4 regions of the Shewanella sp. Sh95 genome follow, and region 4 is predicted to be linked to each of the others. Evidence: predicted binding sites of a transcription regulator. Region 4 holds the regulator's gene; each other region holds the start of a gene.
The links. Region 4 encodes MetJ, which represses methionine synthesis genes. Its sites were predicted from a motif close to TAGACGTCTAGACGTCTA; they were not measured.
Positions count from the first base shown of each region.

Region 1: the regulator MetJ is predicted to act here: its motif matches at 3,527-3,544, upstream of msrA (peptide-methionine (S)-S-oxide reductase MsrA).
Region 2: the regulator MetJ is predicted to act here: its motif matches at 3,173-3,190, upstream of metE (5-methyltetrahydropteroyltriglutamate--homocysteine S-methyltransferase).
Region 3: the regulator MetJ is predicted to act here: its motif matches at 3,160-3,177, upstream of thrA (bifunctional aspartate kinase/homoserine dehydrogenase I).

Region 1 covers NZ_LGYY01000177.1:7,698-15,243, reverse strand. The annotation lists gene AEA42_RS13025 (alpha-ketoacid dehydrogenase subunit beta) at 1-899, opposite strand, end outside; gene AEA42_RS13020 (thiamine pyrophosphate-dependent dehydrogenase E1 component subunit alpha) at 903-2,081, opposite strand; gene astE (succinylglutamate desuccinylase) at 2,244-3,278, opposite strand; gene msrA (peptide-methionine (S)-S-oxide reductase MsrA) at 3,557-4,036, shown strand; gene pgm (phosphoglucomutase (alpha-D-glucose-1,6-bisphosphate-dependent)) at 4,158-5,810, opposite strand; gene seqA (replication initiation negative regulator SeqA) at 5,880-6,431, opposite strand; gene AEA42_RS12995 (alpha/beta fold hydrolase) at 6,726-7,502, shown strand.
Region 2 covers NZ_LGYY01000208.1:23,012-30,557, forward strand. The annotation lists gene AEA42_RS15085 (TonB-dependent receptor) at 1-1,145, shown strand, start outside; gene AEA42_RS15090 (HDOD domain-containing protein) at 1,407-2,135, shown strand; gene AEA42_RS15095 (LysR family transcriptional regulator) at 2,195-3,100, opposite strand; gene metE (5-methyltetrahydropteroyltriglutamate--homocysteine S-methyltransferase) at 3,301-5,571, shown strand; gene AEA42_RS15105 (efflux RND transporter periplasmic adaptor subunit) at 5,946-7,157, shown strand; gene AEA42_RS15110 (MacB family efflux pump subunit) at 7,160-7,546, shown strand, end outside.
Region 3 covers NZ_LGYY01000158.1:2,098-9,643, forward strand. The annotation lists gene AEA42_RS11495 (cytochrome b/b6 domain-containing protein) at 1-466, shown strand, start outside; gene AEA42_RS11500 (cytochrome c) at 528-977, opposite strand; gene trpR (trp operon repressor) at 1,167-1,442, shown strand; gene AEA42_RS11510 (hypothetical protein) at 1,474-1,851, opposite strand; gene slyD (peptidylprolyl isomerase) at 2,044-2,706, opposite strand; gene thrA (bifunctional aspartate kinase/homoserine dehydrogenase I) at 3,350-5,818, shown strand; gene thrB (homoserine kinase) at 5,815-6,753, shown strand; gene thrC (threonine synthase) at 6,820-7,546, shown strand, end outside.
Region 4 covers NZ_LGYY01000054.1:7,323-14,868, reverse strand. The annotation lists gene phsA (thiosulfate reductase PhsA) at 1-8, shown strand, start outside; gene AEA42_RS04355 (4Fe-4S dicluster domain-containing protein) at 21-587, shown strand; gene nrfD (NrfD/PsrC family molybdoenzyme membrane anchor subunit) at 590-1,534, shown strand; gene AEA42_RS04345 (sulfite exporter TauE/SafE family protein) at 1,677-2,420, opposite strand; gene metJ (met regulon transcriptional regulator MetJ) at 2,528-2,842, opposite strand; gene metB (cystathionine gamma-synthase) at 3,065-4,228, shown strand; gene AEA42_RS04330 (bifunctional aspartate kinase/homoserine dehydrogenase II) at 4,240-6,633, shown strand; gene metF (methylenetetrahydrofolate reductase) at 6,882-7,546, shown strand, end outside.

The DNA.
Region 1 (7,546 bases), on a different contig from region 4:
TATGGGGTATCTAGACCACATACACGGCTGATGGGTGATTCTAAATACAAGAAACACTCCTGCTGAATGGTGGCCGCAATTTCACCCGCAAAACCACCCGTTAATGGTGCTTCATGGTTGATCAGTAAGCGGCCTGTCTTCTTCACAGAATCGGCAACGGTATCTACATCCCAAGGCGCGAGTGTACGCAGGTCGATAATTTCGCAGGAAATCCCCTCTTTTGCTGCCATGTCGGCCGCTTTTTCGATGATTTCCATCTGTGCGCCCCAAGCGACTAAGGTGATATCTTTCCCTTCACGCACCACTTCGGCTTTACCCAGCTCGATTTCATAATCGCCCGCAGGGACTTCTCCCACAGAAGCACGGTATAAACGCTTAGGCTCGAAGAACACCACCGGGTTTTTATCGCGAATAGAGGCTAATAATAAACCTTTGGCTTGAGCAGGATTACGCGGCACAACCACTTTTAAGCCTGGGGTTTGGGTAAAATAGGCTTCTGGCGATTGTGAATGATAATGGCCGCCCGCAATACCGCCACCATAGGGTGTGCGGAACACTAGACTTCCCACATTAAACTCATTACCGCTGCGGTAACGGAATTTAGCCGACTCGTTTACGATCTGGTCAAACGCTGGAAAGATGTAATCAGCAAACTGGATTTCCGCTACGGCAGTCATACCATTAGAGGCTAACCCGTTGGCAAAACCCGCAATACCTTGCTCAGTCAGTGGCGTGTTAAAGCAGCGGCTGCGACCAAACTTTTCCTGCAAACCAGAAGTTGCGCGAAACACGCCGCCAAAGTGGCCAACGTCTTCACCAAACACCACCATGCGCTCATCAGCTTGCATGGCGATTGACAAGGCCTCATTGACGGCCTGTAACATATTCATTTCTGCCACGGCTTATAGCCTCCCTGCACTTTTGGGATAGGATTGCGGATATTTTTTGATGTGTTCTTTAAGATCGCTCAGTTGCTTTTTAAGCGCTGGCGTTGGCTTGTCGTACACGTCTTCAATAATCTCATCCAGCATAGGGATAGGTAATTTTTCCGCGACTTTAACGGCGGCTAACACTTCTTCACGGTACTTTTCGTAACGCTGGGCATCATCAGCCTCGGCTAACCAGCCTTTATTAATCAGCCACAACTTAAAGCGTTTGACTGGATCGTGTTGTTGCCATTTCGCCTCTTCTTCTTTTGAGCGATAACCCGAAGGATCGTCAGAAGATGAGTGGGCGCCAAGACGATAAGTCATAGCTTCAATCAACACGGGGGCATTGTGCTCAATCGCATAGGCACGCGCTTGTTGAGTTGCGGCCAAAACAGCCAGCATATCGTTACCGTCGACGCGAATGGTGTGCATGCCGTAACCCACGCCACGACTGGCAATACCGTTACCGGCAAATTGCTCTTCCGTTGGGGTAGAAATGGCATAACCATTGTTACGGCAGAAGAAAATCACGGGGCATTTTAACACCGCCGCCATATTCAATCCGGCATGGAAATCGCCTTCAGACGCAGCGCCTTCACCGAAATAACAGACAGCAACATTACGTTTGCCCTGCATTTTCAGGCTATAACCGACACCTGTCGCTTGCGGGATTTGCGTGGCCAATGGCGATGAGATGGTTTGGTAGTTTAACGCCGCGCTGCCATAGTGGATTGGCATCTGGCGACCTTTACCTAAGTCCTTCTCATTGCTGAACATTTGGTTCATAAACTGTTCAGTGGTAAAGCCGCGATAACGTAGCGCAGCATGTTCACGGTATTGCGCGAGGATCACATCTTCTTGATCAAGTGCGGCCACGCTACCGACGATCGCTGCTTCTTCACCGGTGCAGGTCATATAGAAGCTGATCCGTCCCTGACGCTGTGCGCCAAGCATACGTTCATCGAGTACCCGCGTGAATACGCAAGTATCGTAAATTTTGGTGGCTAAGGCTTCATCTATTACAGGCAAAACCGCGGTTTCATAGGTAGTGCCATCTGCTTGTAGAATTCGAAGGATAGGAATGTGAAGCGATACCTTATCCAAGAAGCCGACACGGTGCACTGTATCAGTGTTGAGTGTTGCTTTGCTCATATTGTGCTCTTGTTATCTCGTTACGCAGCAGAAGAACCACTGCGCCTAATTTATACGAATATGCCGGATGAACATTACGTTAACGTAAACTACCTATCAACCGTTGGCACAGTTCAAACGACAACTAATCCCCTGTGGGCATGTATATAATGCTTTACAAAACTAGCGAACATCTGGCGCGACTGAAGGGATCAGGCAAATCACAGTGCGATTGCCGATGGGCACCTTGGCATTGGGGAAGACAATCGCTTCAAATTCCTGTTCGACTTTAATTTCCTGTCCACCCTCTCGGGCCAATACAAAGCCTTTAGGGAAAGCTCGGAAGTTTTCGACATCGGTCGCGAAGGTAAATTCAAAATCATCAAAATGTTTGTTAATCACCCGACACACTTGATACAGATTCACCTTATCCGCTGAGAATGGCTCAAGCGCTAAGGGTTTGTCTGTGATAAGGCGCATAAACATCTCTTGGGCGGCAATAAAACGCGTCATATCGTTTTGGCCCATGGGATACACCTTACCTAATTCAATGGTAAAGGCATCGGCGCCATACTGCTCGGAGGAAAAATAGCTAAAGGTGGTTGTCGGCTCATGGTGAAATAACACAGTATCGACGCCACTGGCCGCTAAAAACATGATTTGCTCGGCGCTGTAAGCACGGCCGGGACGATAGGGATAAATCGCAAACTTTTCGTGTTTTGACGCCCGCATCGCCGTGTGTAAATCGTAGTGAATTCGCTGGCGCCCTGAGGCTGCGCCCTTAAAGAAGCGGTCAACATAGGCTTCTAATTTTTTCGCCCGCACCCGCTCAGGATTCACTAATCCCGGTGGATTTGAATGCTCGCCACTAAACAGACGATTCATGTTCTCGTCGATAATGCGAGTGCCGTTATTAATCGCTAAAGGGTTACCAATAAGAAAGAGCGTGCGTTGTTTGGCGATGATTTTTTGTTGGAGAAGCTGTTTGATTAAGGTATTGCAGAGTTCGATGGGGGCGGTTTCATTGCCGTGGACACCGCAGGAGAGAATGACATCCTTACCTTGGGCTTGTGCAGGCTCAAAAACGATGACGCCCGTGTCCCACACCTCGACTCGAGTATGTTCCCCTAAGGCGAAACTAAACTCCTCTCCGAGGGTTTCAGGATTAGCGAGGGTCAGCGCGAGAAAATCCTTCGAATCTAACAGAGCTTGTAACACAGAATTCTCCTTATAATAGCGTGTTAAAGACGGGAGTGATGGCAATAACTGCCTGTTTCATGGCACTTATCGCTACCCGCCTTAAAAAGCGCATCCATACTAACACAAGTTTTTGGGCCGTTACTCCGTCATTCTGGTCAAACAAGCGCATTTCGCGGCAAAACAACAGCATCTTAGCCGCATTTGGTCGACATAGGATTAATTTTGTCGACACACTTGCTTTTAGGCATGAGTTTTATCACAATCCTTAGCCATCTAGACTTCTATCAGGATTTATCATGGCGTTAGCAACTTTCGGTGCCGGCTGTTTTTGGGGCGTGGAGTATTTCTTTAGACAAGTCAACGGCGTGACCAACGCGACCTGCGGCTATATGGGTGGCAATAACGAAGCGACCACCTATGAGGAAGTCAAAAAAGGTAAGACAGGCCATGCTGAAGTCGTGCAAGTAGAATTTGACCCTGCGATTGTCAGCTACGACGAGTTACTGGATGTGTTTTGGAAAAACCACAACCCGACCACGCTCAATATGCAGGGCGGCGATATTGGTACTCAATACCGCAGTACCATTTTCTTCCATGATCGTGAGCAAAAAGCGGCGGCAGAAGCCTCAAAACTGGCCTTTGCCCGTTCAGGTCGTTGGGGATTGCGTCATATCGTCACTGAGATTGTGCCGTTACAGCAATTCCATGTGGCAGAGGAATATCATCAAAACTATATCGATAAGAATAACTTACCGAGTTGCCATATCGAGTACTAGGCTTAGCGATTCAGCTCAAACCTGAATAATTTGATCTTACAATCGCTGCAAATAAAAACGCACTCATAGGATTTCAATGAGTGCGTTTTTTTATCGGTAAAAAGAATGCGTAAACGCTAAATCAGGCGCTGAGGGCCTTATCGATCAGGGCTTGTGCGTCCTTAATGATATCGGCAAGATGTTGCTCACTGATAAAGCTCTCACCGTAAATCTTGAATAACGCCTCAGTGCCCGATGGCCGCGCAGCAAACCAACCATTGGCCGTGGTCACTTTAATGCCACCAATTGAAGCATTATTGCCAGGTGCATGGGTCAATACAGCCTCAATGTTCTCACCCGCCAGCGTAGTGGCGTTTAAGGTCTCGGCATTAAGCTTGGCAAATTTGGCTTTGTTCTCAAGGCTAATTGGGCTGTCGATACGCTTGTAGAAGCTTTGACCAAATTGCGCCACTAATTCTTGATGGCGTTGCCCCGGCGTTTTACCTGTGACCGCAAGCATTTCGGCTGCGAGCAGCACTAAAATAAAACCGTCCTTGTCAGTACACCAAGTCGTGCCATCACGGCGCAGGAACGCGGCGCCCGCACTCTCCTCACCGCCAAAGGCAATGGTTGCCTCAGCTAATCCATCGACAAACCACTTAAAGCCAACGGGGACTTCGAGTAATTTTTTGCCATGGAAGGCACAGATTTTATCGATAAGCGCGCTCGATACCAATGTCTTACCAATGGCTAAGCTATCGCTCCACTCTGGTCTGTGGGTTAGCAGATAATCAATCGCTACTGCTAAATAGTGGTTGGGGTCCATCAGCCCGGTGCCCGGACACACGATGCCGTGTCTATCGTAGTCAGGATCGTTACCCACACATAAATCGAAGGATTCTTTATGGGCCAGTAAACCTGCCATCGCATAGGGAGAAGAGCAATCCATGCGGATCTTGCCGTCCTTATCCAATGACATAAAGCTGAAGCTTGGATCGACCTTATCGTTAACTAAAGTGATATCAATGCCATAGTGCTTGGCAATCGGTGCCCAATAATGAATACCGGAGCCGCCTAATGGATCGACACCCAGCTTAAGTTTAGCCTTAGCGATAGCATGCATATCGACCACATTGACTAAATCCGCGACATATGGGGAGATCAAATCGATGGCATGCACATAACCCGAAGCCAATGCATCTGCATAAGCGAGCTTATTAACGCCCTTGAGCGCTGCGCGCAGGTAATCATTTGCGCGGGACTCAATCCACGCAGTGATATTACCTTCAGCAGGGCCACCATGGGGTGGATTGTATTTAATCCCACCATCCTGCGGTGGATTGTGGGATGGCGTAATAATCAAACCATCGCTTAACGCGGCACCACTTAGTGCCGCCTCGCGATTTGCACAAATAATCGCATGTGACACCACAGGCGTTGGCGTAAAACCATCATGTTGCTGGATATGCACAGTCACCTTATTGGCCGCTAACACTTCAATCGCCGACACGTAAGCCGCATAAGATAAAGCGTGGGTATCGATACCTAAAAACAGCGGGCCTTCGATATTCACCGATTGGCGATAATCGACAACGGCTTGGGTAATCGCCCAAATATGGTCTTGGTTAAAGCTCCCTTGAAATGCAGTTCCGCGATGGCCTGAGGTCCCGAATGTCACACGCTGCTCGGCAGCATCCACATTGGGTTTGATGCTGTAATAATGGCTCATCAGCTTTGGAATATTCACCAGATCCGTCTGACTCGCGGTTTGTCCTGCCCGTTGATGTATTGCCACCTGATCCTCTCCTACTGGAAAATCGGTTATTAAATGGAAACGCCGCATCATTGCGGCGTCGATAAGTCGTTATACGCGTTCGGCAATGCCGTTGGCGATTTGGGCATCACAGCCCAATTGCACCAAGGCCTCGGCTAAAATTGTCCGTTTTTTTGCAGTATTGTTGTTGGTCGTTACCCAAAATCCGGTATTACCGATTTCCTTCGGATTTGCGGTGGCGCTAGCCTTGAGTAACTCCTCACGAGAGCGCGCAAAGTAGAGACGATCGCGCCCTTGGATCTGTAAAATTTGCGAAAACTGGGCTTTGTTAAGTTGATACAAGCTCTCGAGCAAAAATAAGAAGCGGCCCACCGCGCCTTTTTGTTGTTCTAACTTATGTTCATCAACCAATTGATTAAAATCGATGACAGACTCGAAGCTTTCTACTTGCGGAACGCTCTGTGGCTCAGGCGTTACCACCTCTAAACTCGGTTGGCTGATCGACTGTGGCTGTGACTGTTCAACCGCATCGACGGACAGGCCGAGTAATCGACGGAGAATATCAGAGGCACTCTCACCAATACGTTCCGTTTTGCTGGCAATATGACGATAGAGCTCTTCATCCACTTCGATGTATTTCATAACCTTATTATCCTTTGTTATTCGATAGGCTTACCGAAAAAGTGCACCACAGGCGATCCTAGCAAAGGATCTGTGCGATCGTTGCCTCAGTGTATCTATCTCTATCAATCTGATAAAGCATCATTAATCTAAAAATGCGTGAAATCGCACATCAAATTAGCACAACGATGTTAATCGCTGAAAAAGCCAGCAAGTTGAAGGTTCTTAATTTCAAAACCGCCACAAGACTTGTCAAACTTAACGCATTGAAGGCACAATTCGCGCAACGTTAGGTACCATAGCACAGGCTATTCCATGAATTTTGTATCTTCTGGTCAAGGAGAAGCTGTCCTCCTTATCCATGGTCTCTTTGGCAATTTAGATAATCTTAAAGGCTTAGGTCAAGTTATCGAAACCCATCATCAAGTCATCCGCGTTGATGTACCTAATCACGGCTTAAGTGAACATTGGCAACAGATGGATTACCCAAGCTTAGCGAAAGCGATGGTGGATTTACTCGATGATCTCAAGCTTGAGCGCGTGCATATTATGGGACATTCCATGGGTGGGAAAATTGCCATGGCAACGGCCCTAGCCTATCCAGAACGCATCATCAGCATGGTTGCCGCTGATATTGCCCCAGTTGCTTATCAGCCACGCCATGATGCGGTATTTGCCGCACTCGAAAGTTTGCCACTTGAAGGCCACACCGATCGCCGTTTTGCCTTGGCCCATTTAACCCATAGCGGCATTGATGAAGCGACAGCCCAATTTCTTCTCAAAAATTTGCAACGGACTGAGACAGGCTTTCGTTGGAAAATGAATTTAAGCGGCTTAAAAGCGTGTTATCCCAATATTATTGGTTGGCATAATCTTGTAGAAGAAAAGCGCCAAACTTACCACGGCCCCAGCCTCTTTATCCGCGGAGGAGACTCAAACTATGTCACTGGTGAACATAGAAATGCCATCATGACACAATTCCCATTGGCACAAGCAAAAACCCTTGAAGGGTGTGGCCATTGGTTACATGCGCAAAAACCTACCATTTTTAACCGGATTGTGTCTGAATTTATTGACAAACACACGGTGTAAATGACAACGATTCTCGACCTAAATCATATAGCCGACACCTTGTT
Region 2 (7,546 bases), on a different contig from region 4:
CCACTGCGGCGCGTACGGGCTATCAGCATCAGCTTAACCAAAACTGGGCATTAGCGGCGGATCTAGATTACAGCGATACCTTAGTGACCTCATTAAACTGGGGGGCGGGTAGCCAAAATACTCGCTCACTGCTGATGTTTAGCCCTAAGGCGCTCGCCAATTACAGCACCCGTCAAGGCGAGCTAAACCTAGTGACAGGTTTGGATATCAGCCGCGGTAAGGCCGAGTTTGACTCTATGGCGCGCAGCAATGTGCAGGAAATGCAAAGTGCTTACCTGCAAGCCACTGTGCCATTAAGCCACACCTTAAGCTATGTAGTGGGCGGCCGTTATGCGCGGGTGACCGACGATCTGGTCGATGGCAATGTGTATCCAAACGGCATCGATTTAGATGAAGATGCGACCGCATTCGAGTTCGGTTTAAATTACCGTCCGAGCGCCGAGCACAGATTCTATCTACGTGGCGATGAAAACTTCCGCTTTGCTAAGGTCGATGAGCAAGCTTACACCCCGAAAGATGTCTATGGCTTAAAGCCACAGACAGGCCGTTCCTATGAGGCGGGTTGGGATTGGACTGTGGCTAGCCAAAGCCTACGCGTCAGCCTATATCGCCTCGATTTAGAAGATGAAATTGTCTTCGACCCGAGTGCGGAAAAACCTGTTGGTGGCAGCTTCCAAGGCGCCAACGTCAATGCCGATGCTTCACGCCGCTATGGCGCGAGTGCCGATTGGGATTGGCAGGTCACTCAAGCCCTCACCTTAGGCTTGGAATATAACTATATTGATGCCGAATTTACCGATGGGGTGAATGATGGCAAGCAATTGTCTTGGGTTGCGGAGCATACGGGGCGCGGTTATGTCAGCATGGATTTTGCCGAGCATTTCCAAGTATTTGCTGAGGCAATTTACACGGGCGATCGTTTTATTGAAGGCGATAACGGCAACGAAGGCGATAAATTATCTAGCTATGTTTTAGGTAATCTAGCCCTTAACTATACCCGTGATGCTTGGTTAGCGAGCCTGCGTATCGATAACCTGTTTGATAAAGAGTATGTTAGCTCGGGTTACTACGGTGGCATTTGGGGTGATAGCTATTACTCAGGCCGAGGCCGTGATATTCGCTTGACTGTCGGCTACCGCTTCTAAGCCGAATCCTGATAATTAAGTGATTTAGCGCATTTTAAAGCCAGACGTTGTCTGGCTTTGTTATTTCTGCTGTTGGGTGCAGAGAAAAATCATTTTTACGGGTGTAATATAGGCTAAGTCGTTGCTTATACTGTAAAGCACATCATCTTTAGGGTTAACGCAATTATTCTACGACTTAGTGCTGAAATTCTTTGTAGTTTGGGTATGATGTGAGCGGTATTCGAATCATCTTATAGCTAATTAACAGGTGTAAAGTGTCCTATGACAGATCTTGAGCAACAGGTTTTTACTCAAGTGAGAGCCATCATAGCGAATGAAGAGCAAGTCATTGGCCGCCGTGGGATCTTAATTCCACTGAAAAAGGCCATTCTTGCCGAAGGCGATATTCGTAATGTGATCGATATTATTTCGAGTGATCCCGCGTTAGCGGCCCATATGTTGATGCGCAGTAATTCGGCGCAAGCTTCTGGTGTGGTTAGCCCTAAGTCTCGCTCTTTAAAAGATGCCTTAATTCGTTTGGGCCAAGTTAATATTTACCGTTACGCCTTTACATTTTATTTGAAAGAACGCCTCGATGAATTGCCTCAACCCTATAAGAAGTTGGTTCAAGGTTATTGGAAACTCACGGAAAATATAGCAACTGATGCGGTTGACAGCTTAGTTGATATGCCGGATGTCGATATCGACCCCGATGAGGTGCAAACCTTGGCGCTGTTTAGTGTGTTCGGCCAGATTATTGCCTTAACCGCATTTGCTTATTTGAATGCCAGCTCTGAGCAACCTTTCCCGCTAAGTGTGATTAAGTCTTTGATCGATAATCAGCAACAAACCTTAACCATCGAAGCCTTTGAAGCCTTAGATCTTGACCAAGATCTGCGTCAAGAGTTTATGATCGCCCACAATCTGCGCCAGACCCGTAATCAAAATTCCCCCGGGTTAATTCTGCGCCGAGTATTGTCAATGCGTGGTTTATTGCTTAACCCGCTCTAAGCACCGCCCATAAAAACAAAGCCTGCGATTGCAGGCTTTTTTGTTAAACATTTCAAAGCTTAATTGGATTTTTGCTGGCGGGCTAAGCCTTCGCTTGCCACCAATTGCAGCCAGTTTTGCACTAAGGCCGAGTTCGCACTGTGGCGTCGATAGGCACCAAATAGTGGGCGTTTTAAGCCTTCTTGCCCCAGTTTGACGGTGGCGAGACTTAAACCATGCCCTTCATTAATCGACCAATTGGGCAGGGCGGCGATACCGTCCTTACAGGCGATGCGCTGCAATAACATCATGGTCAAATCACAGGTTTTTTGCTCGCCGGCTTCTATGCCCGCGGGTTCCAAAAAGTGACGGTAAATATCTAAACGCGCCAGTGGCACCGGATAACTGATTATCGGTAAACGCGACAATTGCTTGGGCGTAACATAGGCTTCTTTCGCTAGGGGATGATCCTTGGCAACCACTAACTTCACTTCAAAATCAAACAAATGCTGATAGGCGAGCGAGTGTCCCGGTACGGGATCTGAGGTCAGCACTATATCGAGTTCGCCCATCTCTAAGGCATTGAGCGAGTCGAATAGATGACGGCTCGACAGATCTAACTCGGCTTGGGGATGATCTTGCCTAAATTGTTCCATCACTGGCATTAACCAGCGAAAACAGCTGTGGCATTCAATGCCAACTCTGAGCTGATTGGTTTCAGTTTCCAGCCCATTTTTGAGATCGGTTTCCGTCTCTAACACCTTAGGCAGGATCTCTTCGGCGAGGTGCAGCAGGCGTGCACCTTCCTGAGTAAAGGAGAGCGGTTTGCTTTTACGCACAAAAATGGGCGAGTTAATTCGTTGCTCTAACTCCTTAATTTGATGGGAGAGAGCCGATTGAGTGACAAAACGTTTTTTGGCTGCGCCCGCCAAGCTGCCACTTTCCTTCAGTGCCATTAAGGTTCGCAGATGTCTTAGTTCGATCATGATCACTCCAAGTGAATTTCGCTCATGTTGTGCTTGAAATCAATTCGGTTGCTGGCATAGAGACTATCACAATAAACTTCTAGACGTCCAGACGCCCATTGTGATTTATCTAGGCTTAAATGCGAAAAGTTGCCAAGAAAACACCATCTACTGGGTGCAAGTGCCGAATATGGCTTATCTCAAATAAAGGAAGATATGGTATGCAATTAAACAGTCTTGGTTTTCCCCGTATCGGGCGTCGTCGTGAATTAAAGTTTGCCCTTGAAAAATACTGGCGTGGTGAGAGCACTCAAGCTGAACTGCATGAGGTGGCTAGGGAGTTACGCCGCACTCATTGGCAATGGCAAGTGGCCGCAGGGATAGAGCAAGTACCTGTAGGGGATTTTGCCTTTTACGATCAAGTGTTAACCCTGAGTGCGACCTTAAACGCTATCCCCGATCGCCACCGTGGCGAGGGTGCTATCGATCTTGATACCTTATTCCGCGTTGCCCGTGGTCGTGCACCAAGTGGCACCGATGCGCCAGCCTCGGAAATGACTAAGTATTTCAACACTAACTATCACTACTTAGTGCCAGAGCTTAAGCAAGACCAAGTGTTCTCTATCGCCTATGAGCAGTTATTTGATGAAGTGGCCGAGGCGCAGGCGCTGGGTTATCAAGCCAAGCCTGTGTTGTTAGGCCCTGTGAGTTACTTGTATCTGGCCAAAACTGTAGGTCAGGATTTCGATAAGCTGAGTTTATTGCCCAATCTAGTAAAGGCTTATGCCGACATTCTTGCGCGTTTTGCTGCGCAGGGCGTAACTTGGGTGCAACTTGAAGAACCGATTCTGGCACTCGAATTAGCCGCCGATTGGCAAGCAGCGATTAGCCAAGCTTATCAAGCGCTTAAAACGGCTCAAGTGAAGATTTTACTCACCAGTTACTATGGCAGCATTAGCCATCATCAGGCATTGGTTTCCGCGCTGCCGGTGGCGGGGGTGCACCTAGATTTAGTGACTGCCCCTGAACAATTGGCCTTGTTTGCTAATGCATTAAGACCAGATCAAATTCTGTCGGCGGGTGTAGTTAATGGCCGTAACGTGTGGGCGGCGGAGGTTGACCTGATTGTTGAGCGTATCGGCGGTGTTGCCCGAGACTTAGGAGCGCGCCTATGGATTGGCACTTCGTGTTCACTGCTGCACAGCCCTGTGGATTTAGAGGTAGAGACAACGCTCACGCCGACGCTGCGTCAGCAGCTTGCGTTTGCCAAGCAAAAGCTGTTGGAACTGGCAAATGTGCGCCAATTGTTGCAGGCCCCTGAGTCTGTCGCGGCCAAAGAGATAGTTAACTCCTGCGTGGCTCGCCGTGAGGCTAAGGCACAGGCGGCGGATGCTAAAGTGATCGCCCGTGTCGCTGCGCTGACCCCAGCCGACTATGAACGGGTGAGTGAATTTACTGAGCGCCAAGTGGTGCAGCAGCGTAAGTATCGTTTGCCATTGTTGCCAACGACTACGATTGGCTCATTCCCACAAACACCGGCAATCCGCGGACTACGTAGCCGCTGGCGCAAGGGTGAGCTAAGCGATGCCCAATATACTGAGCAGTTGCAGCAAGTGACCCGCGATACCATCGACCGCCAGCTTAAACTCGGTATCGATGTGCTGGTACACGGTGAGGCCGAGCGTAACGACATGGTGGAATACTTCGGTGAGCAGCTCGAAGGCGTGGGCTTTACCAAAAATGGTTGGGTACAGAGTTATGGTTCTCGCTGCGTTAAGCCGCCATTGATTTATGGTGATGTGAGTCGCCCGAAAGCCATGACGGTTGATTGGGCCGAATTTGCCCAAAGCCTGACGGACAAACCGGTCAAAGGCATGCTAACGGGCCCGGTGACGATTCTACATTGGTCGTTTGCCCGTGAAGATATCAGCCGCGATACCATTGCCACCCAATTGGCGCTGGCAATTCGTGATGAAGTGGTGGATTTACAAAATGCAGGTATTGGCATTATTCAAATTGATGAGCCAGCCTTCCGCGAAGGTTTGCCATTAAAGCAAAGCCAGTGGCAGGCTTACTTAGATTGGGCGGTGAATGCCTTTAAACTGAGTGCGGCGGGTGTGATTGATGAAACCCAAATCCATACCCATATGTGTTACAGCGAGTTTAACGATACGATTGCCGCGATTGCCGCCATGGATGCGGACGTGATCACCATAGAGACTTCGCGCTCACGCATGGAACTGCTCAACGCCTTTGAAGATTTTGAATATCCAAATGAAATTGGCCCTGGCGTTTACGATATCCACTCGCCAAATACGCCAAGTGTTGAGGCTATGGTACACCTTATCGAAAAAGCGGCGCAAAAAGTGCCAGTGCGCCAACTCTGGGTTAACCCCGACTGCGGCCTTAAGACCCGCACGTGGGCTGAGGTAGAACCCGCGCTGAAAAACATGGTCGATGCAACCCGCGAACTGCGTCGCCGCCTTGGCTAAGAGCTTGTGATATCTGAGCAATAAATGCCACAACTGCTTTACGTAAACAACAGGGATACCTAAGGTATCCCTGTTTTGCTATTGGTTGTTTATACAGACCGTTGCTTATAAAAATCAGCGTTTCACGCCATGACCCTTTAGTTTGAGGTATGCAGATAATCTCAAGTAACACGGATTTATATGGTTCAAAGTGTTATCCGTATATTTAAAGGTCTAGGGCGCAAACTTCTACACAGATATTTGCAAATCTTTACCTGATATCGACACTTCCTTCGTCTACTGCGCTTAGCTAACTCTATATACTGACAGCACTATTTTTCTTCCCGCAAGATACACGCTTGCGCCCATTGGCATTGATGGACACCTAGATTCAGATGAAAAAATCCTCAAAGCGTAAATTGATATTGATCCTAAGCGGCCTCATCCTCCTTGGGGGCGGTGCTTATTTTCTGCTACATAAACCCGAGGCGGCCCCAAGCTATGTGACGGAGCCCGTTAGACGCGGTGATATTGAAAACTCGGTGCTCGCCAACGGCATGTTGCAGGCCTCCAAGCTGGTGAGTGTGGGCGCGCAAGTCTCGGGGCAAATTCTGAGTTTGCCTGTGGAGCTAGGCCAAGAGGTGAAAAAAGGCGATCTTATCGCGCAAATCGACAGTCTTGCCCAGCAAAACAACCTGCAAAATGCGCTGGCATCCCTTAAAAACATCAATGCCCAGTATCGTGCTAAGCAGGCGCAAATACGTCAGGCAAAACTCGAATATACCCGTCAGCAGGAAATGCTCGCCGATAAGGCCAGCTCCCGCGCAGACTTTGAAGCCGCCGAAGCCACTTTGACAGTTTATCAGGCCGAGCTTGAGCAGTTAGAAGCGCAAAAACAACAGGCTGAAATTAATGTCGACAGTGCCAGAATCGATTTAGGTTATACCAAGATCACTGCGCCTATGGATGGCACAGTCGTTTACTCTGCGGTCGAAGTGGGTCAAACCGTTAACGCCAATCAAACCACACCAACCATAGTCGAGATGGCGCAGCTCGATACCATGACGGTCAAGGCGCAGATCTCCGAAGCCGATATCGTCAATGTGCGCCCAGGACAGCCAGTGTATTTCACTATTCTTGGTAGACCTAACCATCCCTATCGCGGCACTTTAAGGGCGATTGAGCCTGGCCCGACGTCAATGGATGGTGACGATAGCAATATGAGCTCGAGCGATTCAGACGCCATTTATTACCATGGCCTGTTCGATGTCGAAAACCCCGACCGTACCCTACGCATTGGGATGACGGCGCAGATTTCGATTGTGCTTGCCAAGTCTGATGATGCGCTGTTAATACCATCGCAAGTGCTGAGGGTAAAACCAAGGGATAAAGCGGCTCCGCCAGCGGAAGGCAAGTCCCGTGGGCCGCAATATCAAGTGCCTGTATTGGTGAATAATCAAGTGCAATATGTGGATGTAACTGTTGGTATTAATAACAAAATCAATGCCGAAATCCTGTCTGGCCTGAACGAAGGCGACCAAGTGGTGCTCGGAATGCCCGCCGACGGCTCGACCATGAAGTTCCGTGGCCCACCAATGAGGTTTTAAGCGTGACTAAGCCATTACTGGAAGTGTCAGCTTGCTACCGCAGTTTTCAGGCGGGTGAGCAACAACTGACTGTACTCAAAGATGTTAATCTTTCCATCGCCCGTGGTGAGATGGTGGCGATCGTCGGTGCCTCGGGTTCGGGTAAGTCGACACTTATGAATATCTTGGGCTGTTTAGATAAACCCTCAAAGGGCTCGTACTTTATCGATGGCCAAGATACCTCGCAGATGGATGTGGATGAACTCGCAAAGCTGAGACGTGAGCATTTTGGCTTTATTTTTCAGCGATATCATTTGCTTGGCGATCTTAATGCCGTCGGTAACGTCGAAGTGCCCGCCGTCTACGCGGGTAAAGATCGTCTTGAACGTAGACAGCGCGCTGAGCACTTA
Region 3 (7,546 bases), on a different contig from region 4:
TAGGGTTGTGTTTGAGTATTTAAACGAAGTTCGATCAAAGGGCGTGTCTGTGGTATTAGGACATAATCCGATGGGCGGTTATATGGTGATTGTGTTGATTGCCATTATTAGCTTACAGCTAATTACTGGACTGTTTGCTACCGATGATGTGTTTACCGAAGGTCCGCTATACAGCTATGTGAGTGCTGATACGGGTTCGTTTCTCACTTGGTTACATAAGATGAATTTTAACCTGATCTTAGCCTTAACTGCCGTGCATGTGTTGGCAGTTATTGTGCACGCGCTTAAAGGTGACAAGTTAGTAGGTGCGATGGTTAGCGGTTACAAGCGTGTATCTAAGCTTGAGTACGCAAAGTTAGAGTCTCAGTTGGTTTTTAAATCACTGTGGCTGGCATTAATCCTGCTGTTAATCATCGCAGGCGTTGTATTTACTTATTTGATGTGGCCTGTAGTGCAAGTGCTTTAGCGGATGCTCAGGAGTAAAAAGCCTGTATATTGCAGGCTTTTTACAAGAGATTACGTGAACATTAATCTTTTTTGTAAACGTCATGGCAGCCTTTACAGCTCTTGCCAGTATCCATAAAGGCTTGCTTGATTTCAGCTTGGTCACCTTTCTGAGCAACAGTCGCTAAAATTGCAGCATTTTCTTGGAAGGTTTTCATCTTAGCCTCAAAGTCCGCCTTGTCTTGCCATACTTTGGCTAGGGCTTCGGTATCGCCTTTATCTGAACCTTCAATAAAACCTTCGAAAGGGATGTGTGAAAGCGCAGCGACATTTTTTGCGCGCATCGCAAAGGTTTCAGCATCGAAAGGCTTTTTACCTTTCATCATGGCGCCCATATCACCAAAGTTATAAGCAATTAAGCTGAATCCAGATTGGCGATATTGAATCGCATCTTTTGCATCTTCAAAATTGTGTGCTTGAGCAGTTGAAGCCAATAAGGTACCGGCAACGAGAGTTAGGAGTAATTTTTTCATCGTATTCTCACAAATTAGCGTCGAAGTGTGACATTGCTCTGCTATTGTACACAAATTAACTCAATGTACTAGAAGCAAATTTGTCAGTTTTTGTCTAGATAAGAGGGATAAACGTAACAAGTTATTTGCCGGTAGAGTAAATCTGCTAAACTGCCGTTGTAATGCTTAAACAATACTTATGGGGCGATTATGCGAGCCAATTGGGACTTAGTATTAGAAAAAATTTTGAGCCATGGGAATTATGAAGAGCTGTCGGTATTGTTTCATTTATTGCTGACCGAGGAAGAGCGCAGCGCTATTGCCGGTCGGCTAAAAGTCTTCCAGCTATTGCTAAATGGAGAAATGAGCCAGAGACAAATTGCTGCCGAGTATCAGGTGAGTATTGCGACTATTACCCGTTGTTCAAACTATTTAAAGAATATGGAACCCAGCCATAGGGATAAAATCCAACAGCTTATCAGTTAATTATTTGGGCTCCATTGGACTAGATATTTGATTAAAACCGGGGAGTTGTCGGTATTTTATGTCGGCGGTGGATGGAGCGTCTAACGAGAATATAAAAACTATAACTGAGTAACATAATGGCCAGCAAAGGATAAAGATTTTTAGGGAAAAATTTAAAAATAGCTAAGGCAGAAAAGAGATAAATAAAAGGCAATAAATCGTAAATTGTCTTAGGTAGATATCCAGATTTTCGGCGTTTTACAGGATCGGTTCGGCGATTTTGAGAACGTAAATTGTAAATTCTGGCGCCCAAAACAAACACAACAAGAGCAGCAATCAGCGCATAATCAGGTTCTAGCAGCATAAAGCTTAAACAGCCTAGTACCATATAGCCAAAGGGTAAAACTTCATATACTGGTTTTGCTAACATATGCACTCCGTTGCGTGATGTTTATATCGATTTGAAAATATTGTTTTTTCAGCTGAAAATGCTGTTTGATTTTAAACTTCCCTATTTACCTGCTGATTATAATCATTTGGCGATAAAAAAAGCACCTCCTTATTTAAGGAAGTGCTTTTTTATCAGCTCCTCTGGGAGGGCTATTAGGCTTGTGAACCTACATTAGCCGCGGCAGCCGCAGCCACCGTTGCCATCACATCCCGCTTTAGGTGTGTCACAAGCTTCGTGATCATGGTCATGGTGGTGATGCCCATGGTCATCAGAACCCCCGCAGCAGCCACCAACATCATGACCTGAGCCACCACAGCATCCGCCGCCATGGTCATGTTCATGGCTGTGTCCATGACTGCCACATCCGCCGTGTGCATGAATATGTCCATGGGCAATTTCTTCAGCTGTCGCTTCACGTACATCGATGACTTCAATGCTAAAGCTGAGTGCTTGGCCTGCTAATGGATGGTTGCCATCAACAATCACAACATCATCTTTAACTTCGATGACTTGAACTGGACGCTGGCCCATTTCAGTTTCTGCAATAAAGCGCATACCTGGCACGATGTCTTCGATATCACCAAATGCTTCTAATGGTACTGCCTGGCGAAGGCCATCATGGTACGGACCATAGGCCTCTTCGGCACTGATCGTCACGTCCAGTTTTTCGCCCTTAATTTTACCTTCTAATGCGGCTTCTAATCCTGGGATTAGGTTTTCTGTACCATGCAGATACAACATTGGTTCGGCATCAAAAGAGTCTTCTAAAAGTCTGCCTTCTTGATCTGATAAACGGTAATGAATGGTTACCGCGCTGTGTTGGGTGATCTTCATATCGCCTCCGGTTCGGAATGTGCGCGCATAATAACGCGCTTTTAGGGTGCTGGCGATAATTTGAAGTTGCTTATGTTAGATATCGCACAGCTTTTTGTGAGTTCGATTTACTGAGATTAATGACGATACAAAAGATGAATTGTGGTTTTTTATGAGTTGCCCTTTGTTATGTGTGGAAACAGACTGAAATGCTTTAATTTTCGAATGATGAAAAAATATCATTATAAATTATTTATTTTTTAATAGGTTAAATTGATTGTAATTGTCTAGCATTACGTTTACGTAAACAGTTTTGTATTGATGAAAACGTATTTTTAGCCTATGAAAACTTGATATTTATTAATCTTGAATCACTAATTTACTCAAGTGAAAGATTTGTGCATAAATAATCCAGTTTGGGGGTTGACAAGGTTAGGTGAAAAAGGCAATTCTGTTTAACATCACATTGACATAGATAAGTCTAAACGTATGCATAGCCTTGGTTTCGTAGTAATTACCATTATTACAACCACCACTACAACCAGAGTGGGGGCGGGCTGATACACCCTAAAGAATTTTAACGACGAGCCCGCTTCCCACAAAGAAGCGGGCTTTTTTGTTTTTAGCTTATGTTTCTTAGTCGGGCGCGGTACAGGAGATCAAGATGAAAGTGATGAAATTTGGTGGTACCTCGCTTGCAAATTGGCAGCGATTTTCAATGGCGGCGGATATTGTGGCCAAGGCAGCGAAAGCTGAGCCAGTCGCGACAGTGCTCTCTGCGCCTGCAACAGTGACAAACGCTCTGCTTGAAATGGTCGATGTGGCGGTGAAAGGGGAAGATTATTCACCAGTCATTCAACACGTTGAGCGGGTGTTTACCTCGCTCTATCAGGATGCGGTCAGTTCTGGACTCTCTAGTAGCCAGAGCGAAGTGCTGTTCGCCGGACTAAGCGCGCAGCTTGCACGTTGGCAGGACAGATTACGCGGTATTACGCTGTTGCAGGAATGCCCTGACGGGGTGCGCGCCGAGATCGTGGTTGCGGGTGAGCGTTTGTCTGCTGCGTTGATGGAGCAAGTCATGCTGGCAAAAGGCATTACTTCGGCGCAGCTAGACCCACGTGAACTATTTTTAGGCCGTGGTCGTCCGCTAGAATCCGTGGTCGATATTGCTGTCAGCAAACCGCGATTTAAAAATCTTGCCCTCGATGAGAAGCGGGTTTGGGTGATGCCCGGCTTTACCGCCGCCGATGAAGACGGCAAGGTTGTGACCTTAGGCCGTAACGGTTCTGATTACTCTGCTGCCGTGCTGGCCGCTTGTTTAGATGCTTCAAGCTGCGAGATTTGGACCGACGTTGACGGCGTATACAATACAGATCCTCGGGTTGTTACCGATGCTAAGTTGTTGTCACAGCTCAGTTATCAAGAGGCGATGGAGCTGTCTTACTTTGGGGCTAAGGTGCTGCATCCTAAAACCATTGCGCCTATCGCCCAGTTCCACATCCCCTGTTATATCAAAAACAGCTTTAATCCCGATGCGCCCGGCACTCTGGTATCGAATCAGGCCGATCAGAGCGGCTTGCAGGTTAAAGCCATTTCAAACCTCGATAATCAAACCATGTTTGATGTATCAGGCCCTGGTATGAAAGGCATGGTCGGTATGGCGAGCCGCACACTAGCAGCGATTTCCCGTAGCGGTGTTTCCGTGTCACTCATCACCCAGAGTTCTTGCGAATACAGCATCAGCTTTTGTGTGGCGACCAGTGAGTCCGCCAAGGTGAAATCGGCGCTTGAGCAAGAGTTTGAGTTAGAAATTAAAAGTGACTTGTTAGAACCGATTGCAATGCGCCATGACTTAGCCATTGTCTCGTTAATTGGCGATGGCATGCGTACCCATAAAGGTGTGGCGGCGCGGTTTTTCCAAGCATTAGCGCAGGCGAGTGTGAATATTATCGCGATTGCCCAAGGCTCTTCTGAACGTTCTATTTCAACTGTGATTGAGCAGCGAAAGACCAAACATGCGGTTGCCGCCTGTCATCAGGGCTTTTTCGATGTGCAGCAGTATCTAGATGTGTTTTTAGTGGGGTGTGGTAACGTTGGCGCAGGCTTACTCGAGCAGATCAAACAACAGGCGAGTGTGCTAAAAGAGCAGCACATTAGCATTCGTGTCTGCGGCATCGTGAATTCAAGCAAGATGTTACTCGATAGTGCGGGTATTGATTTAAACAATTGGCAAAACCTGCTTGCCGACAGTCAGCAGCCAAGCGATTTACCTGCGCTATTGGCGTGGGTGAAAGAACAACAATTATTAAACCCTGTGCTGGTGGATTGTACTTCAAGCGATCAAGTATCGAACCAGTATTTAGAGGTGATGAACGCGGGCATGCACGTGGTGACGCCGAATAAAAAGGCCAACACTCGTGATTACGCCTATTACCAAGCTTTGCGTCAAACAGCATTAAAACAACGTCGTCAGTTCCTGTATGAGACCAACGTGGGCGCCGGATTACCCGTTATCGATAACTTGAAGAAACTGTTATTTGCTGGCGATAAGTTACACAAGTTTAACGGTATTTTGTCAGGCTCCTTATCCTTTATCTTCGGTAAACTCGAGGAGTGTATGTCACTTTCTGAGGCGACTAAACTGGCGCGGGAAAAATGCTTTACTGAACCCGATCCTCGCGATGATTTAAGTGGCATGGATGTGGCGCGTAAGGTACTGATTTTGGCCCGTGAAGTGGGTTTGAAACTTGAGCTAAATGATATTGTTGTCGACTCAGTCTTACCCGCAGGTTTTGATGATTCAGGCGATGTGGAAAGTTTTATGGCGCGTTTACCCGAGGCTGATGCGGCGATTGCGGCGCGAGTGGCTGAGGCGAAAGCGCAGGGTAAAGTGCTGCGTTATGTGGGGCAGATTGAAGAAGGCGCGTGCTATGTGCGTATCACCGAAGTCGATGCTACCGATCCACTTTATAGCGTAAAAGGCGGTGAAAATGCCTTGGCATTCTACAGCCGTTATTATCAGCCGATTCCCTTTGTGCTACGTGGTTATGGTGCGGGCACAGAAGTGACTGCGGCAGGTGCCTTTGCCGATGTATTAAGAACCTTAAATTGGACTCGTGAGGTGAGTGTATGAGTTTGACCGTTTACGCTCCCGCCTCTATGGGTAATGTGGGTGTGGGCTTTGATTTATTGGGCGCAGCACTTGCGCCTATCGATGGCAGTTTACTCGGCGATAGAGTCAAGATTGCGGCGGCGGATGCGGGGGTGAGTCTCACTCAAGTGGGAGCTTGGGCGCATAAGTTACCCAGCAATCCCGAAGAGAATATCGTCCATCAATGCGCGGTGTTTTTCTTAAAAGCCCTTGGGAAAGAAAACCAAGGCGTGGCATTAACCCTAGAAAAAAACTTGCCCGTCGGCAGTGGCTTAGGCTCGAGCGCCAGTTCAGTGGTTGCAGCGCTTTACGCGCTTAACGAGCATTTTGAGCGTCCATACGATAAGCAAGCACTACTCGAACTCATGGGCGAATTTGAGGGCAAGATCAGCGGTAGCGTGCATTACGACAATGTCGCGCCCTGTTATTTGGGCGGTATGCAGCTAATGCTCAATGTGCCCGGCGCTATCTGCGAGCCGATCCCCAGTTTTAAACAATGGTATTGGGTGGTGGCGTATCCTGGGATTTCACTCTCTACGGCCATGATGCGTAAACTCATGCCAGAACAATACGATAAGTCAGTGGCCATCGATTTTGGGCGTTATTTGAGTGCCTTTGTGCACGCCTCTTATCAGCAAAACGCCAAGCTTGCGATTCAAGTATTAAAGGATGTATTGGCTGAACCTTACCGCGCAGCGGCGATTCCGGGTTATGACAATGCCAGAGCAGCGCTCGCCGAATTAGGCATGTTAACTACTGGCATCTCGGGCAGCGGGCCAACGCTGTTTTCTGTGACTGACGATCTCGCGATCGCTAACGCCGCTAAGGCGTGGTTAGAGGCTCATTATCTGACCGAAGCGGGGGGCTTTGCCCATGTTTGTCGCCTCGATGAGCAAGGCACGCGCCGAGTCGATTAATTTTCTTACTTTTAAAAGCATTAAGCCCAAGCCTTAAAGGTTTGGCACTGATAAGGTCGAGTGAGCATGGAACTATATAATTTAAAACACCCTTCGCAGAAAGTGAGCTTTAAAGAAGCGGTGCAATTAGGACTTGGTAAAGACAGAGGGTTGTTTTTTCCTACACAAATTCCAGTATTGCACGATATTGAGGCGCTGCTGGCGATGCCTTTTGTCGAGCGCAGTAAAAAAGTGCTCGGTGCTTGGCTCGCCTCTGAATTGGGTCAAGATAGGGTCGATCAACTGGTTGAGCGTGCCTTTAATTTCGATTTGCCCTTAGTGGCAGTCGATGACCAGCGCTCGTGCCTCGAACTTTTCCATGGGCCGACCTTAGCATTTAAGGATTTTGGCGCGCGCTTTATGGCGCAATGCATCAATGTTTTTGCTCAAGACTCGCGCTTAACCATTTTAACGGCGACATCAGGGGATACAGGGGCGGCAGTGGCCGATGCCTTTTATGGTCTAGATAAAGTCAATGTTGTGGTGCTTTATCCTAAGGGCAAAATCAGTGAGCTACAGGAAAAAATGTTCACTACTTTAGGCAAGAACATCCACACAGTCGCGGTTGAGTCAGATTTCGATGCCTGCCAGCACTTAGTCAAACAGGCATTTGAAGATAGCGATGTGCGTGATGGTTTGCATTTAAACTCAGCTAACTCTATCAACATCAGTCGCTTACTGGCACAGATTTGTTATTACTTCGAAGCGGTCGCCCAATCGAAACAGCGCCATGAGGCCGATCCTGTTATTGCCG
Region 4 (7,546 bases):
AACGCTAATTGGAGGCTCAAATGACGAAAAGATATGTGATGGTGCACGATGAGAACAAGTGCATCGGCTGCCAAGCCTGTAACGTGGCTTGCCGCAGTGAAAACGGCGTACCAGAAGGGGTGACCCGTTTGCAGGTGAGAGTCGAAGGGCCGTATGGCGAAATGCCCAATCTGCACTTTAAGTACCACAGGGTGTCTTGCCAGCAGTGTGAAGATGCGCCTTGTGTGAAGGTGTGTCCAACGGGTGCGGCCTATGTGGGCGAAGATGGCATTGTCTCCATCCACGGCGACAAGTGTGTGGGTTGTATGTACTGCGTGGCGGCGTGTCCCTACAAAGTGCGTTTTATGAATCCCGAAACCAAAGTGGCTGACAAGTGTAATTTCTGTAAGGACACGCGTTTGGCCCGGGGTGAAGAGCCTGCCTGTGTGACTGTGTGCCCGACCGATGCCTTGGTGTTTGGCGATGCTAACGATCCACAAAGTGAAGTGGCCACACTGCTCAACACTAAGATCACTTACCAAGATAAGACCCATTTAGGCACTAAACCTAGGGTATATCGCGTTCCTACCAAAAGAGGGGGGATTTGATTATGAACAATACTTGGGGCGATATGGCGCAATATGATCCCGTCACTTGGCACTGGGTCATCGCCGTGTATTTGTTTATGGCGGGTTTATCCGCCGGAAGTTTGCTGATTGGAATTGGTTTGCGTTGGTTCAATCAAGAACAAACACAAGTTGAGAGCAATATCCTCAAGGCCGCAGCAATTATTGGCCCTGTGGCAATCAGCTTAGGCTTGGCTTGTTTAGTGTTTGATTTAACTAAGCCTTTCCACTTCTGGTTGATCTTAATTAACTACAACTTCCAGTCCGTTATGGCGATTGGGGTATTAGCGCTGCTGGCTTACTCACCCTTGGCATTTGCCTACGCGATTTTAGTATTGCGTGACGATTTGCCAAAGTGGGGCTTAGGTTTCCTCGCGCCTATCGCTAAGCTGCTGATGCCCTTTAGAAAGCTGATTGAAGTGCTGTTGTTTGTCCTCGCCATTGGTGTGGGCGCTTACACTGGCTTCTTAATCTCGGCGATGAATGCCTATCCGATGCTAAACACTGCGGTATTGCCTGCACTGTTCTTGGTATCTGGTTTATCAGCGGGCGCTGCGGCCAATGCGGTGCTGGCGCTGGTGATGTTCAAAACCGATAGTCACGACAAGACCTTAGCCAAAATGCATGGCTTAGAGCTGCCAGTGATGGCAATCGAAATCATGTTCCTGTTTATGTTGTTCTGTGCCTTGTACTTTAAGGGCGGAGCGGCGGCTGCGGCGCTGGCATCACTCACCTCTGGCGTGTGGGCAAGCGTATTCTGGATTGGCGTGGTCGGGATTGGCTTTGGTGTGCCATTGCTGTTTATGCTGCTTCCCGCAGCGACTCGCCACACTAAGGGCGCAATGATTATGGTGGCCTGTGCCAGCTTAACTGGCGTGCTCGCGCTGAGACACTTTATTGTGTATGCAGGCCAAAGCTACTTAAGCTAACGTATTGATGCTAGCGCAATAAGCATCACTTAAATGCGATTAAGTGATGCTCGAATGGATGACAACTCGTATCCACAGCAACAAAAAGCACCGTTAAACGGTGCTTTTTTTATGGCTGCGATTGGTTGCAATTGGCAGGAGATTATTGCGGTAATAACTCAATCACTGATTTGACCGTGAGCACTAAGGCGCTGATAGCGCAGAGGGCTAAGGTCGCCATCTTGGTCTTATGTTTATCCACATTTCCTACCAGTTTGCCTGCCACGAGATAGCCTAACAATACCGAGGGCAATAGCATTAGCGACAGCCAAAAGTGCTTGATTTCGAGTAGGCCCGTCACCCCAAGAATCGCCAAGGCAATGGTCGAACTAAAGATAAAGAAGGCCGATAACGCCGCGCGAAACTGCGAAGCATCCTTACCCGCCAATAAAATCGCCATCGGAGGGCCACCAATGGCGGCGATATTGCCAAAGATCCCCGAGACGACTCCCGCGCCAAATAGCGTCGCTTTGTTCACCGGTAGGCTGAATTTATACAGGCTCAGCACCACGGCGACCGCCACAATGGCCGCAATCGCCAAACCAAGAATCGGCTGCGGCGCAAACAGTAATAGGCTAGCACCGATAAAGCCACCGGGTACTCGACCGATGAGCGCGTATTGCAAGCCATTGAATTCTAAATGGCCGCGTTCACGCAATAGGGTGAGTAGCGCGATGGAAAATCCCATCACAATCACGGGAGCGGGCACTAATTGGGGATCGACGATATACAGCAACGGACTGGCGACCACTGCTAAGCCAAACCCAATCAGACTCTGGGTGAGGGCACCTAAAAACACAATCACAGACGCAATAGCGAGCGTTTGTGGATCGATCAAGGAGAACATAGGATTCCATCAAAACAAAATAGGGATCGTTACTTTAACCCACCACGCCGGATGAGCATTAACGATCCCTCATAATTAGTTACGGCAGGATTATGGGCGCTTAAGCGTTATTCCATGTCTTCCCACTCGATCCCCATTTCGTCCATCAACCGCTTCGCTTCAGCGGGGATGCTGTCTGGGCACTCTTTCGACAGATCGGCATCATCAGGCAGAGGCTGGCCGGTGTAGGCATGCAAAAATGCTTCGCACAACAGTTCGCTATTGGTCGCGTGGCGCAGGTTGTTGACCTGACGACGCGTGCGTTCATCCGTGAGGACTTTTAGCACTTTGAGCGGAATAGACACAGTAATTTTCTTTACTTGTTCATTCTTCTTGCCATGTTCAGCATAGGGGCTGATGTATTCCCCATTCCATTCAGTCATTGACTCACCTGTTATAACGCTAAATTCGGGGCAGATTTTAAACCCTTACAGATTACAGTCAAATTATTGCTACTATTTCTTAGCGATTGCAAACAGATTTCTTTATGTTTAGACGTCTAAACGTCTTAACGCCTATTGACGATACCACTGGGCTTAGGTACATTTAGACGTCCAGACATCTCTTTGCGAACTTAGGAGTTCCCGATGACCGCAGGCAAATTAGTGACCGAGCGTCAATTAGCCACATTGGCAGTGCGTCAGGGTATCGAAAGCGATACTCAATATGGCGCCGTGGTGCCGCCAATTTACCTGTCGACGAATTACGCCTTCGATGGTCATAAAAATCCTCGCGAATTTGATTACAGCCGTTCCGGCAATCCTACCCGCAGCATCTTAGGCGATGCCTTAGCTAAGCTGGAAAAAGGCGCAACCGGTGTAGTGACTTGTACTGGCATGGCAGCCATTACCTTAGTGACCACTTTACTGGGCCCAGATGATTTACTGGTGGTGCCCCACGATTGTTACGGTGGCTCTTACCGTTTATTTACTAATTTGGCGAAAAAAGGCCAATTTAAATTGCTGGTGGTCGATCAAACCGACAGCCAAGCGCTTGCGCAAGCGATTGCCCAGCAACCTAAAATGGTGTGGATTGAAACCCCATCCAACCCATTACTGCGGGTGGTTGATATCGAAGCTATTGCCAAGGCAAGTCATGGTGTGGGCGCGTTAGTGATAGTGGACAATACTTTCCTGTCACCGATTTTGCAGCAACCGCTATTGCTCGGCGCCGATATCGTTATCCACTCCACCACTAAATACATTAATGGCCATAGCGATGTGGTGGGCGGCGCGGTGGTCGCCAAAGACCCTCAACTCGGTGAGACCTTACATTGGTGGTCGAACACCTTAGGCTTAACCGGTTCTGCCTTCGACAGTTATCAAACCCTGCGCGGCCTGCGTACCTTAGCTGTGCGCATTCGTGAGCACCAAAGTAATGCCGAGCGGATTGTGGACGTGCTGACTAATAGCCCAGTGGTCAGTAAAGTGTATTACCCTGGTCTTGCGGATCATCCAGGCCATGCTATTGCCGCCAAGCAACAAAAAGGCTTTGGCGCTATGCTGAGTTTTGAGCTTAAGGGCGGCGAGGCCGAAGTGGTCGCCTTTTTAGATGCGTTAAGTTTATTCAGCGTGGCTGAGAGTTTAGGCGGCGTCGAGAGTCTCGTAGCCGTGCCCGCGACCATGACCCACAGGGCGATGGAGCCGCAGGCGCGTTTTGAAGCTGGCATTAAAGACACCCTATTACGTTTGTCGGTTGGTATTGAAGATGCCGACGACTTAGTTGCAGATATTCAAGCAGGATTGGCCGCCGTAGCGGCTTGTCATTAGAGGAATAATAGATGGCACGTTGTCACTTACATAAATTTGGTGGTTCCAGCTTAGCCGATGCCGATTGTTACCGCCGAGTCGCCCATATTCTGTTAACCCATGGCCACAGTGATGATCTGGTGGTGGTGTCTGCCGCGGGTAAAACCACTAACTTTTTATATAAATTATTGTCCCTGCGCGATAGCAACCAATTATGGCAAGAAGAATTACAAGTCCTTATCAGCTATCAGCAAGGCTTGATTGAGCAATTATTATCTAACGAGCAAGCGCGGGATTTACGCGAACGTTTAACCACTGATAAAGCTCAGTTAATCAGTCTATTATCTTTAGATGTACGCAATGATTACCAAATTAACCATGTGGTGAGTTTTGGTGAGCGTTGGTCGGCGCGCCTGATGGCAGCGCTGCTGCGCGAATCGGGCGTGGCCGCAAGCCATGTGGATGCCTGTTCGATTCTTGTGGCCGATGAGGCCGCCGTACCGCAAATTCGTGTGCAAGAATCCCGCGCCAAAGTGCAAGCCTTACTGGCCGCACACCCTAACGAGCGCCTAGTGATCACCGGTTTTATCTGCGCCAACGAGCGTGGCGATACCTTGCTATTGGGTCGCAATGGCTCTGACTTTAGCGCCAGCTTAATTGCTAGCCTTGCCGACATTGAGCGCGTGACCATTTGGACCGACGTTGAAGGGGTCTTTAACGCTGACCCGAATAAAATCAACGATGCAAAATTACTCAAGAGCATGTCCCTTGCTGAAGCCGACCGCTTGGCGCGTTTAGGCTCACCTGTGTTGCATTCACGCACTTTGCAGCCGCTGTTTAACACTGAGGTGAGCCTAGCTGTGCGTTCAAGCTACGCCTCCCATACCGACTTTACCCTGATTGCGCCGCACAGTTCCTCAGCGAGTGCGCCCGTGGTGACCAACCTCAATGCCGTGGTGTTATTTGGCTTTAAGATTGCGGGTGATGTCGCCAGTCTGCTCGAGCAATTAGTCGAAGCGGGATTAACACCACTGGCCCATTGGGTATCGGCGCATCAACGGCTTGAGCTTGCCTATACCGCTGAAAACCAAAAACAAGTACAAAAATTATTGGATGCGCAGGCCGAAGCCCTCGGCATTAAAGATCTGCAAATTAATACCGAACTCGGTTTAGTGGCGTTGGTGAGTGCCGATGCCGAGCATTATCGCCGCAGCTTTGCCCGTTTACTGAGTCGTGATGCTAAGCCCTTGTTCAGTGGTGACTTAAGCCTGGTGACCTTAGTGCCACAGTCGCAGGTTAATCTGCTGACCCAAAAAGTGCATCGCCGCTGCGCTGGACCGCGCAAACGCATTGGCGTATTGCTGCTGGGCGTGGGCAATATTGGCGAGGCGTGGGTGAAGCTGTTTAAGTCAGTCTCTCCCTCGTTAAATCAAGAGCTTGAAGCGCAAGTCGAGTTAGTCGGTCTGGTCACTTCCAGTAAAGCTTTGATTAAGTCTACGGGGGTGGATCTGGAAAGCTGGCAGCAGGAATTTGATAACGAAGCCACTCCTTGGCAGTATGAGCATCTATTTGAACAATTAGAACAACTTAACTGCGATGAACTGATTGCATTAGATATCAGCGCCAGCGCCAGTTTAACTCTGCAATACCCAGAGTTTTTCGAGCGTGGCATCCATATGGTCAGCGCGAACAAACTGGCGGGTTCAGGCCCGCTACCGTTTTACCGTGAACTGAAAGAGCAACTCGGTTATCGCCGTCTATTCTGGCGCTATAACGCCAGTTGCGGCGCGGGTTTACCTATTCAACATGCCTTAAACGATCTGCGTAACAGCGGTGATAGTGTTGAAGCCGTGGGCGGGATTTTCTCTGGCACTCTTTGCTGGTTATTTGAGAAATACGATACCAGCAAACCCTTCTCCGAATTAGTGATTGAAGCACGTGGTTTAGGGATTACCGAACCCGATCCTCGTGACGATCTTTCTGGTCGCGATATGCAGCGCAAGTTGCTGATTTTAGCCCGTGAAATCGGTCTGGAAATCGAGCTTGAGGATATTGAGCTGCGCTCCTTAGTGCCTGCCCATTTAGCGGATATTCCACTGGAGCAATTCCTTGCCCGTATCGGTGAGCTGGATGATGAATTGCTGCAACAATACGGCGCAGCGGCGGAACAAAACAAAGTGCTGAGATATGTCGCCTCCTTGGATAATAGCGGCGCAGTCCTTAAAGCCGAGGTGGGATTACAGTGGATTGATGCGAGCCACCCCTACGCCAACCTCACGCCCGGTGACAATGTGTTTGTGATCCGCTCAGCCTTCTATCAAGGTAATCCTTTGATTATCCGTGGACCTGGTGCGGGCCGCGAAGTGACGGCAGCAGCTGTACAATCGGATCTAACACAGATCTGCCGCGATCTGCTGCAAGAATAGATTTAAATTCAAAAGCTTAAAGGACTCATTTGAGTCCTTTTTTATTGGCGAAGATAAGGACTAAAATCAAGGTGATCAACGAGGGATAAGAAAATGCCAAAAATGGGGATTTTTTGGCTTGACTTAACAGCCAGTTTCTCTAGTATATGGACATATAGACGTCCAAACGTCCATATGGATTAAACTACTGCATTAATAGTCGTACCAGTCGCGATAAGTGTCGCACTCGGGCGGTTGAGGAAATACACATGGCTTTTCATCACGCACAACATTCACATTCGCTAAACCAAAGTTTGTCTGAACTTAATGGCGATATTAATGTTTCTTTTGAATTTTTCCCGCCATCAACCCCCGAAATGGAACAGATCCTGTGGAACTCTATTCGTCGTTTAGAGCCGCTGAATCCTAAGTTTGTCTCAGTAACCTATGGGGCAAACTCGGGCGTGCGTGACCGTACCCACGGCGTAATTGAACGTATTCAACAAGAAACCAACCTAGTTGCTGCGCCGCACTTAACCTTAGTGGATGCGAGTGATGAAGAGCTGTTAGATCTGGCAAAGCATTACTGGAAATCGGGTATTCGCGACATAGTGGCGCTGCGTGGCGACTTGCCTGCGGGCAGCCCAAAACCGACTCGCTTTGCGGTGGATCTAGTGCGCCTGCTGCGTTCAGTGGCCGACTTTGATATTTCGGTCGCCGCTTACCCAGAAGTGCACCCAGATGCGGCTAACGCTCAGGCGGATTTGATTAACCTCAAGCGTAAAATCGATGCCGGTGCGAGCCGTGCAATTACCCAGTTTTTCTTCGATGTGGAATCTTACCTGCGTTTCCGTGACCGCTGCGTTGCGGCGGGGATTGATGTCGAAATCGTACCCGGCATTCTGCCCGTGACTAATTTTACCCAGTTAAAGCG